DNA from 2 places in the Nesterenkonia aerolata genome. Region 1 is predicted to be linked to the other one. Evidence: riboswitches for the same ligand, from Rfam matches in the RefSeq annotation. Region 1 holds a riboswitch; the other holds the start of a gene.
What was found. A riboswitch is a leader RNA that binds a small molecule or an ion and turns the genes downstream of it on or off. The one in region 1 is predicted to bind thiamine pyrophosphate.

Region 1 (5,466 bases):
TGCTCGGTGAGCATGTGCGGATAGTTGTAGACCCTCGGATAGCGGGCGAGGACGAGCAACCCAGCCCAGACGAGGCCCACGAGCAAGAACGTGATCGTCCCTTCGGTCCAGATCCCTCCGGTGCGGGTGGCTTCGCCGTCGACACCGAAGTGCACCGGCACCTCGCCGCCGGCCTGCCGCGCGACCCCGATGAACCCCGCGACGGCGGCGATCATCAGCGCGGTGCTGACCGGCCCGAGCAGCCGGTCCACGGGGCCGAGCTGGATCTCGGGCTGCGGTCTTGAGGCGACCGAGGGGTAGACGAGGGTCCCGTCGCTGTCGGTGTAGGCCTCCTTGCGCAGCATGTTCTCAACTCTGGCACAGAACGGGGCCCTGTTCGTCACGAGGCCCCCGCCCGTCAGCTATTGTCATTAGCCAAATAGCTTCGCAGCATAGCTTTATGACCAGCGACGCTCTGTTCATCCCCACCCTGCGGCTGAATCAACCCGACGGCGACGTCCTATTCACGCACCGGCGCCGGGGATCCAGTGCTCCTCTCCCCCGGTATGGGTGATCTGCGCAGAACGTTCCGCAACCTGATCCCCGGCCTCGTCGAGGCCGAATACGAGACCATCACTGCCGAGCTGCGCGGGCACGGTGACAGCGATGCGAGCTTCGCCGAGTACGGCGATGAAGCCACTGCCGAAGATCTCATCACGCTGGTGGAAGAGATCGGCACCCCCGCCGTGCTCATCGACTCCTCCATGTCCGCGGCGGCCGCAGTCATCGTGGCCGCGCGCCGACCGGAGCTGGTCCGCGCGTTGGTGCTCACCGGACACCGACCGGGAGACTTCGAGGCGCACCGTACCGCAGTGCGGGCCTCCCTGCGGCGTCCGGAATACGCCAGCGCTTTCTCCCAGACGACGCGTACCAGCCACAGGGAAGCCGAGGATCTGCGCATCGCTGTCAGCGTCGTCGCCAAACGGGAGCTGCTCGGGGTCCTCACTGACACCGTGACTGGTCGATCTGGGGACGACGCCGTACACCGACTCTCCGTCGCCTACCGGGAATGGGCGCTGCGGAATCCCGGGGCCTATCCCTACACGCTGACCGCCGCGAACCCCAGCTCCGAGGCCGACGTCGAGGTCTCCGATCAGCTGGTGCGGGTCATCGCCGCCACCCTGCGCGGGTATGCGCTCGATGCCGACGCCGAGGTCCATGTGATCCGCCGTCTCCGCGCGATCCTCCACGGGTTCGTCGCCTTGGAGTTGGGCGGCGGTTTCGCCCTGCCTCAGGACGTCGACGAGAGCTTCAACCAGGCCGTCGAGTCCTTCCTCACCTCACTTCCCACCTGACTCCTGCGTTTATCCGAACTCTTTCGGAGATCCCCTCCCAATAGCGTTCGGATCACCCAAGAGATTCGGATAAACGTGGCTGCTGCTCGGTGAGGTGGGAGCGCAGCGTGGTGCCTTCGTAGGCGGTGCGGAACCGGCCGCGACGCCGCAGCTCGGGCACCACATGCTCCACAAAGTCCTCGATGCCGGCGGGCAGCGACGGCGGCATGAGGTTGAACCCGTCAGCCCCGCCCTCATCCAGCCACCGCTCGATCTCATCGGCGATCGACTCCGGCGTGCCGACCATGGTGCAGTGCCCTCCCCCGGCGGCGAGTCGACCCAGCAGCTGGCGCACCGTGGGGCGCTCGGTCTCGATGATCCGCAGGATGGTCGCGTAGCGTCCCTGCGGGCCGGTGAACTCCTCCAGCGGCGGCAGCTGGGGCACGGGCGCGTCGAGCTCCCAGCCGGAGGTGTCCTGCCCGACGAACACGCTGAGCTGGCGCAGCGACTCCTCGGCCGGCAGCAGCGCATCCAGCTCCGCCTGCTTCGCCCGAGCCTCCTCCATCGTGGAACCGACATAGGTCACCAACCCGGGCATGATGGCCACCGCGTCAGGATCCCGCCCGGCCTCAGCCACACGACGGCGTACGTCCCACCGGTATTCCTGGGCCGCGGGGAGGTCATAGGCCACGGCGTAGATGCCCTCGGCGTACCGGGCCGCGAGATTCCGGCCCTGATCCGAGGCGCCGGCCTGGAAGAGCACCGGTTCTCCCTGCGGCGGGCTGGGCACGTTCAGCGGCCCGGCCACCCGGAAGTGCTCGCCGTGGTGGTCGATGCTGTGGACCGTCTCAGGGTCCACGTAGCTGCCGTCCCGGTCGGCGAGGACCGACGATGCCGGCCAGCTTCCCCACAGCCCGCGCACCGCATCGATGAACTCAGCTGCCCGAGCGTAGCGTTCGGCATGGCCCGGCAGCGCCTGCATCCCGTGGTTCTGGGCCTCGGCGTCGAACATGGAGGTCACCACGTTGAACCCGACCCTGCCGCCGGAGATGTGGTCCAGTGACCCCAGCATCCGGGCGGCGTGGTATGGGGTCCAGAAGCTGGCGGAGACGGTGGTGACCAAGCCGATGTGCTCGGTCGCCCGGGCCACCGCACTCAGCGTGGTCACCGGTTCCAGATACCAGAGCGGACCGTCCTGCATCGCTGAGGCGGTGACCGACTGCCCGTCGGCGAGGAACATGGCATCCAGTGTGCCTCGCTCGGAGATCTGCGCCAGCTCCTCCCAATAGGTGATGTCGCCGAGGTCATCGACCCGGGAATCCTTGGCCCGCCAGGCTGCTTTGTGGTGGCCGACGCCGAAGGCGAAGAGGTTGAGCCGCAGGGGCTTCGGGTGGTTTGTCCGTGAAGTGGTGGGTGTCGTCATGCTCATCCTTTGACCAGGCCGCCGTCGACGATGAGGTTCTGGCCGGTCACTCCACGTGACCACGGGTGGGCGAAGAAGAGCACCGCATCAGCGAGCTGCTCGGGTGTGGTGACCGTGCGCAGCGGGGTGGCCGCGGCGATGCCGTCGAAGACCTCCTCCGGAGTGGCGGCGGAGGCGTCGGTGGTGCGCAGCAGACCGCCGGAGACCATGTTCACGGTGATGCCCTCGCAGCCGAGGTCGTCGGCGAAGGTGCGGGTCAGTGAGAGCAGGGCGGCCTTGGTGGCGGTGTAGTCGTGGTAAGGCACCACGGGGTGCTGGAACAGGTTGGTACCGATGTTGATGATCCGCCCGAATCCGGCGGCGCGCATGCCGGGCAGCGCGGCCTGGATCACCTGCACCGGGGCCTGCACAGAGCCGGCAAACTGCGCGGCGAGCTCGTCTGCGCTGAGGTCCGCGACTTTCGAGCGCGCGTCGCCGTTGAACACGAAGTCGACCAGCGCATTGTTCACCACGGTGGTGGGGGCGGCGCCGAAGTGCTCAGCAGCGGCGTCGAACAGTCCGCGGACCTGCTCCGGGTCGCGGACATCGGCAGCGACGGCCAGGGCACGCTCCGGGAACTGCTCGCCCAGCGCCTGCGCGGACTCCGCTGAGGTGCGGTAGTTGATGAGGACGCGTGCTCCGGCGTCTAGGAATGCGCGGGAGATCGCGGCGCCCAGGCCGCGGGCGCCGCCGGTGACCAGGACGATCTGGTCGGCGAGTGCGTGCTGCTCAGCTGGTGTGGTGGGGGTGGTCATGGCCTGCCTCTCATCTCGAGGCGAAGGCGAACGACGGCGCGTTGAGGTACGCAGAAACCGGACATTCCCTTCGCCAGTGCTAACTGGATCAGGTTCGACGGGTGTCATCTCAGCCGCGGCCGGTCATCGGCGCACGGCACCCCGTGTCACTGGTCCCATCACATCACAGGTCGAGGCCTACGTCACCCCACCACCCACCCACGTTTATCCGAATCCTCTCGGGAATCCGACTGCTGTTGGGGCAGGATTTCCGAAGAGATTCGGATAAACGTGGGTGGTTAGGCGCGGTGGACGCCTGCGGCGATGAGTGCGGCGTCGAGGATGGGAGCGACGCGCGGCTGCAGCTTCGCCTCGCCCGCACTCAAGGAGCGCAGGCCGCCCTGCTTACTGCCGTCGGCAGTGGTCGGTTTCCCGATCCACAGGGTGTGGGCCAGCTCCAGCTGGGAGGCTTGGGGGTCATGCGCAGCCATCTGCTGTGCGGCCATGATCTCCTGCACCTGGGTCTCAGTGAACGCGGGGCTCTTCGCCGCGCCGAGCCCGCCCAGCAGCCACTTGCCCCAGGGGCCGTGGAGCTCGTTGAGCTTGAGCATCTTCGAGACCTTCGTGCTCAGCTGACCGGCGGGCATATCCGCCAGCACACGGTCCTCGGTGGCCAGCACCACACGGCCCGGAGCGATGGTCACCACCACAGGGGTGCTGTGCTGGGTCATCAGTTTCTCGAACAGGTACATGCCGATCTTCATCGGCGCCGGGGAGTTCACACAGGCCTCGCGTTCTCCAGCACCGGCACGTTGCGCCGGGCAGTGTCCACGGTCTCGAGGTCGAGATCGACGACGAGCAGCTCCGGCTGCTCACCAGCTTCGGCGAGCACCTTGCCCATCGGGGAGACGATCGCGGAATGCCCCACACCGGTGGGGGCCCCGTCGACGGCGGGGGCTCCGGCGGCTGCCGGACTCCCCTGCCCGCAGGCGACGATGTACTGCGTCGAGTCCAGTGCGCGGGCGCGGGTCAGCAGCTGCCACTGCTCGACCTTCCCAGGGCCTGCACCCCAGGAGGCGGGCAGCACCGTCACCTGCGCTCCGGCGCGGGCATGGGCGGTGAACAATGCGGGGAAGCGTACGTCATAGCAGGTGGCCAGACCTAGGCGGACGCCGTCGACGTCGATCCTCGCCGTGGCTTCCCCGGGGGCGACGCTGTCCGACTCCTTGAAGCCGAAGGCGTCATAGAGGTGGATCTTGTCATAGGAGGCATCAATCCGGTTCCCGGCGGAGTCCACGCCGACGGCGAGCAGCGTATTGGTCACCCGCTGCCGGCCTTCCGCGCTGGGACTGGCCGGGGTGAACATGCCCAGCACGACGACAACGCCCGCCTCCTCGGCGATCCCCCGCACCGCCTGCGCCCAGGGGCCGTCTACGGGTTCTGCGATGGAGGTGAGGTTGTGGCCGAACTGCCGGTGGGTGGCCTCCGGGAAGACGACGACCTGCGCGTCGGCCTCGGCGGCCTTGTCCGTCCACTCGCGGACGAGCTCAAGGTTCTGCTGGGTGTCCTCGCCGGTGACGATCTGTGCTGCTGCAATCCGCATGCGCCCAGCCTACGCCGCTCACCACGCTGAGCTGTAGGTCCCGGCCAACATCGCCGCAGCCAGGGCGGCGCCGGCCAGGCCCACCCCGCCGAGGACGACCCACGCGTCAGCCGCTTGCCACGTCGAGGGCCGCGCCCAGCTGCGCGTCCCTGCACCGAATCCGCGGGACTCCATGGTCACAGCGAGGCGCGTCGCGGTGCGGATCGCCGAGACCAGCAACCCGAACGACTGGGACCCGAACGCCCGCAGCCGTGCCGCGACCCCACGGTCGGCGGTGATCCCCCGGGCGCGCCGGGCGTGACCGATGGTCGTCCACCGCTGGGTAAGCAGACCCAGCAGCCGCATCCCCGCGAG
Region 2 (5,466 bases), on a different contig from region 1:
AAGGTAAGCAGGTCTACGCCCTGCAGGCGGATCTGCGGCCACGCGATGCTGGCTACGTCCCCAGCTACGACAGTGCGAAGGCATCCGAGCACAAGGTCGGTGCCGACGTGCTGGGCAAGCAGCGTGCGGCCGAGGATCGGGCTCGTGAGCAGAGCCCCGAGCGCAGCAGGGAGGCGTATCAGCAGGCTCGCCAGAGGCTGGTCGCCAAGGAGTCCTCACTGCAGAAGAGCTCCGAGCGTGAGTCTCGTGGGCTGGAGAGGTGATGAGCATGGCGATGAGTGCCGAGACGAAGCGCCGGCTGTACGTGAAGCACGGGATCGGCCCGGGGAAGGAGGAGATCCAAGCCAGGCCGAAGACCGATGCGGATCGGATCAGGGAGCTGGAGCGCGAGGTGGAGAGCCTCAAGCGACTGGTTCATGGCGAGCACCGGATCAGGGCCGGCAAGCGCAGACCGTTTGGAGATAACTGGCTCTTCGTAATTGAGGGTGTGGATCAGTGATTCCAGGACACGGCGTGGCGCTGCCCGGATAGACGTCGAGGTCTTCCGATGATGGAAGTTCTCGCACACTCCATCCGAAAGACCTCGACGTGTCCAAGCCTACTTTCTCATCTCCTGACCTCACGACATTCTGCCGACTCGACTCCCTCGACCTCAATTACGAAGAGCCCGCAAACTCGGCGTGTCCTGGCACACCGCGAACTCCGCGATCCTCGCGCAGGGACATCGACTGCTGATCGACGACCCGACCCGGTTCGACGGGGTCAGCGTCATTGGTGTCGACGAACACGTCTGGCGGCACACCAGGCACGGTGACAAGTACGTCACCGTCATCATCGACCTCACTCCCATCAGCCAGAAAGCAGGCCCGGCACGCCTGCTCGACATGGTGCCCGGACGGTCGAAACAGGTGTTCAAGCAATGGTTGAAAGCCCGACCGAAAGACTGGCGTGATGGCATCGACGTCGTCGCGATGGACGGATTCTCCGGCTTCAAAACAGCCTCCGTTGAGGAACTGCCCGAGGCTGTCGAAGTCATGGACCCGTTCCACGTCGTCAAACTCGCCGGTGATGCCCTCGACGAGGTACGCCGCCGCATTCAGCAGGAGACCACCGGGCATCGCGGACGAGCAACAGACCCGTTGTATCGGGCGCGCAGGACTCTGCACACCGGTGCTGATCTGCTCACGGCCAAACAGCAGGAGAGGATCGTAAGCCTCTTCGCCGACGCCAACTTCACCGCCGTCGAAGTCACCTGGGCCGTCTATCAAGACATTGTGAGCGCCTACCGAACCAACGACGGCAACGAGGGCACAAAGCTCTTACAATCAGTCATCGACGATCTGACGACGAATCTGCCGACAGGACTGGTCGAGCTCAAACGGTTAGGACGGACTCTGAAGCGTCGAGCTGCTGATATCCTGGCGTTCTTCACCCGACCGGGAACGTCGAACGGGCCTACTGAAGCGATCAATGGCAGGCTCGAACATCTACGCGGGTCAGCGCTGGGGTTCCGCAACCTCACGCACTACATCGCGAGATGTCTGCTCGAGTCCGGTGGCTTCAGACCAGTTCTACACTCTCAATTACGATGAGCCGGTTTAGTGCTACTCCGTCATGTTGAGTACGTCGATCGGTACGGTGTCTTGGGGATGGAATAAGTCGAGATCGACAGTCACCAAAACACCCGGATCGTCACGGCACCAGCGTGAGCATCAGATACGCAACAGGCTTGGTGACCTGCGGGTGATCAGATTCGAGGAGAACACGTTCGGTAAGGCTTGCGTGTTCCGTGCGGACCATATATAGCACGGTCATCGCCCTGCGGGCGCCCCCATTGTCGACGCTACCGGTCTGTCCCACAGGAGACGGTGGCCTTCCACGCACATGCCACTGGCGATCCGACGTCCCCATCCCACGGTTTTGCTCGCACCCGGTGATCGCACCCAGGAACACGTGCGAGATTGTCTCGTGCTCCGAGGAGGGCTGACATACTGCGGGAGTATGTCGCTGCGGGTTTCTGTTAAGCTCGTGGCACTCTAGACGTTGGCTAGCACCTTCGATACAGTGTTCAACGACACGGGGTGCCCGAGAATGGGCTGAGATTACACCCGAGAACCTGATCGAATTAGCATTCGCGAAGGGATGTCAGTGCTCTGATGGGTCACATCTTTCGGCTCCGGTGGAGTGGGTGAACGCCAGGCCTCATTCTTGTCGCACGACCGTGTTCTGATCTCTTCTAGTCGCTTCTACACAACGTCGGAAAGGACGAGAGGACACTATGAGCCAACGATTCAGTCAAGAACTTCTCGAGACCAACCGGGAGACCTGGGAGCAAGCCATTAACCACCGGTTTGTGACCGAGCTTTTTGAAGGCTCTGTTGATGATGAGGTCATGGCCGGGTATCTGGACCAAGACTACCGCTTTTTTGAAGCCTTCTTGCAACTGCTTGGTGCCGCTATTACCACCGCAGATCGCCTCGAAGCACGGTTGCGCTACGCCAGTTTCGCTGGGGAGATGGCTAACAGCGAGGACACCTACTTCCAGCGGGCCTTCGAGGCTTTGGGTGTGAGCGATGAGCTCCGCGCTGCTACTCCGGACACCCCGAGTGCAGCCGGATTCTGCGATCTGATGCGAGAGGCTGCCGCGTCTCAAAACTACAGTGCCGTTGTGGCGGTCTTGATGGTCACCGAATGTCTCTACCGGGACTGGGCGGCCAAAGCCCCGCAGAACCGGCCCGAAAGCTTTATCTATCACGAGTGGATCACCCTGCACGATAACGCCGATTTCCTGGACTTTGCGACGTTTCTGGAACAAGAGGCGGACCGCTCTGGGGCCCAGGATGCCCAGACTGCTCACGACTACTTCCGTCGGGCGGTGGAGCTAGAACTCGCTTTCTTTAATGACACCTACACATACCCGCTGAACGGAATTCACGCATGACCTTGTTCCACGACCTTAAAGAGGCCAATCTTGAGGTATGGCAGTCCTATACCCGCCACGAATTTATCCGCAAACTCGCTGATGAGTCCCTGGAATTGGCAGCGTTCCAGCGCTATTTGATTCAGGACTACCACTTTTTGATTCACTTTGCCCGAGCCTACGGTCTAGCCGTGTACAAACAGACCACCTTGGAAGGTATTCAGCACTCCATGGACGGGCTCAAGAATATTGTCTGGGAGACCGGGTTACATACCTCGATGACCGCTGAATGGGGTATTAGCCCAGAGGAGCTCAACGCCACGCCCGAGGATCTGGGCACGGTGGCATACACCCGCTATGTGATTGACACCGCGGTGACTGGCACCCTGCTTGATTTGTACGTGTCGCTGTCTCCGTGCCTGATTGGATACGCCGAGATTGGCGCCGAAATCGCCCACGTATTGGAAGATAATCCAGACCACCCATATCGGCAATGGATCGAAACATATATCGACCCGCAGTTCGTTAAGGCCTCGGAAGAAGAAATCAAGAACCTCGACACGCTTGCCGGTGAGGGGCCGTTGTCTGAACAACGCTTTGCCGAGCTGTCACGGATCTTTGCCACGGCCTCGCGTCTCGAGGCAGAGTTCTGGCAACAAGCGCTGTGAACAACACTGTGACGCTTAGGCTCGCATGGCCATGTGATGGACAGGTCCGTGTCCGGTCTGCGGAGCGTAGGAGAGTTCCCATTCTGCTCCAGCGGCCAGGGCACGGGTCAAGTCGGTCTGCCCTTGACCAATGGCTGAAGACAGCGTGCACCCGGTGCCGTGGGTATTGCGGGTCGTGACGCGGGGAACCTTCAAGGAGTGCGCCGCACCGTCAATGACCACGACGTCGGTGATTTCTGGATCGTTATGGTCCAAGTGTCCGCCTTTGACTATGACCGCTCGTGGCCCGTGCTGGGCAAGAGCATGGGCTTGCCGGGCCATGTGCTCGAGTGTTTCGGCAGGTGATTCACCATGTCCAGAGCGGCATCATCGTCGGAGAGCGTGTCACCGCTGGTGGCCACCAGCACCGGGTCCAGCACGATCACACCAAACCTTGTGTGAGGCTCGGCAATGATTTTCGCGGTGGCTTCCACCGTTGCGGCAGAGCCGAGCATCCCAATTTTGGTGGCATCAACCGGAAGATCATCGAGCACCGAGGCGATCTGGGTCCGGAGGCCCTCCTGATCTGATCGCGTTCAGTTGTGGTGGCGGTGACGGGATAAGAGCCCTAGCGGCCAGATAACTGCTCATGCCACGGGTGTGACCCGGGGTGGTGAGCCCAGCAATCAGCAGCCGATACATGGATAGGTGATCGACAGTGGCACAGACCGAAACCCCGCTTCAGCAGCGGATGCGCCAGCAGCAGGGCGATGCGGAGTTCTCTCGCAACGTGAAGTCTCAGGCCGAGCAGCACCGGCTGATGGAGCAGCTCAACGAGCAGCAGCGTCAGCAGGAGCGCGACCAGGAGCGCCAGCTCCAGGAACAGGAGCAGGAAGCTGCCCAGCGCGAGGCCGCGGAGCAGGAGCGGCTGGCCCAGGAGGCCCGCGAGGAGCAGCAGCGTGAGCAGGAGATCGCAGAGCGCGAGGCTGCCGAGATGGACGCTCGTGAGACTGAGCAGGCCGAGCGGGACTCCCGGGAGGCCTCAGAGCGTGAGGAGCAGGAGCAGTCTCTGGAGCGCGAGGAGCAGTCCCAGCAGCAGGAGCAGGAGCGTCAGCCCTCCTCCCGCGAACTGTTCGCCAAGCAGGCCGAGCGTTCGCGCCAGGTCTCGCAGAGCCGAGGCATCGGCCGGTGAGCGGCAGATCCTCCTCGAATGAGAAAACCCCCGGAGATCTGGTCTCCGGGGGTTACTCGTGTGCGGTGAGGATCACTCCTCGAAGAAGTCGTTCGAAGCGGTCATGGACGGATGCTCACGGCGATGTTGGTGGTCTCTGCGTCGATCTCGTCGTGGTCCTCGGCGAAGCTCTCGAGGTGATCCTCAGCCTCCCAGGCGAGGTCGAGACGGTCGCTGCTGGAAATGCCGAGGTCATCGGAGTACAAGGTGAACTGGACTCGGTTGTCAGCTTCTCGGTATTCAGTCTCGATGTCGTCAGCGGTGATGCTGTAGCCCTGGTCGCCGAAGAAGCTCACCAGCTCCTCAACTCCCTCTCCTTCCAGCAGCTGAGCGTCCGCAACGGAGTCTTCTTCGTCCCGGACCTCCTGCTGCTGGTCGAGCCACTGCTGGTGACCCTCATCGTCCATGGGGAAGCTGTGGCTGTCAGGAGCGCCAGTGGCAAGATGATCTTCGTACACAGCGAGTCCAGCCTCAGCAAGCTCCTCCTCATCGAAGTGCTCGTCGTAGACGTGGTAGGCGAGGTCTCGGGCGAGGTCCTCATCAGGAAGCTCGCCGCTGCTGTCGACGGCGTAGATGTGGAGGCCAGCGATGGGGCCGTCAGCTTCAACATCCCGCAGTGTCTCTACGCCGATCGTGTCCAGGGTCTCGGGCTCTGTGCCAAGCCGCTC

Region 2: linked by a shared signal. The riboswitch ahead of RIL96_RS06600 (TenA family protein) and the one ahead of RIL96_RS05665 (3-oxoacyl-ACP reductase) in region 1 are both predicted to bind thiamine pyrophosphate.

What each region holds. Positions count from the first base shown of each region.
Region 1 covers NZ_JAVKGR010000004.1:134,918-140,383, reverse strand. Annotated here, with positions in the region: gene RIL96_RS05680 (hypothetical protein) at 1-344, opposite strand, end outside; gene RIL96_RS05675 (alpha/beta fold hydrolase) at 528-1,334, shown strand; gene RIL96_RS05670 (LLM class flavin-dependent oxidoreductase) at 1,387-2,736, opposite strand; gene RIL96_RS05665 (3-oxoacyl-ACP reductase) at 2,739-3,530, opposite strand; TPP riboswitch at 3,578-3,684, opposite strand; gene RIL96_RS05660 (hypothetical protein) at 3,809-4,291, opposite strand; gene RIL96_RS05655 (carbon-nitrogen hydrolase family protein) at 4,288-5,112, opposite strand; gene RIL96_RS05650 (ATP-binding cassette domain-containing protein) at 5,131-5,466, opposite strand, start outside.
Region 2 covers NZ_JAVKGR010000006.1:6,635-12,100, reverse strand. Annotated here, with positions in the region: gene RIL96_RS06615 (relaxase/mobilization nuclease domain-containing protein) at 1-263, shown strand, start outside; gene RIL96_RS06610 (hypothetical protein) at 275-499, shown strand; partial or broken gene RIL96_RS06605 (ISL3 family transposase) at 660-1,592, shown strand; TPP riboswitch at 2,068-2,160, shown strand; gene RIL96_RS06600 (TenA family protein) at 2,279-2,941, shown strand; gene RIL96_RS06595 (TenA family protein) at 2,938-3,588, shown strand; partial or broken gene thiD (bifunctional hydroxymethylpyrimidine kinase/phosphomethylpyrimidine kinase) at 3,604-4,121, opposite strand; gene RIL96_RS06585 (hypothetical protein) at 4,286-4,759, shown strand; gene RIL96_RS06580 (hypothetical protein) at 4,861-5,466, opposite strand, start outside.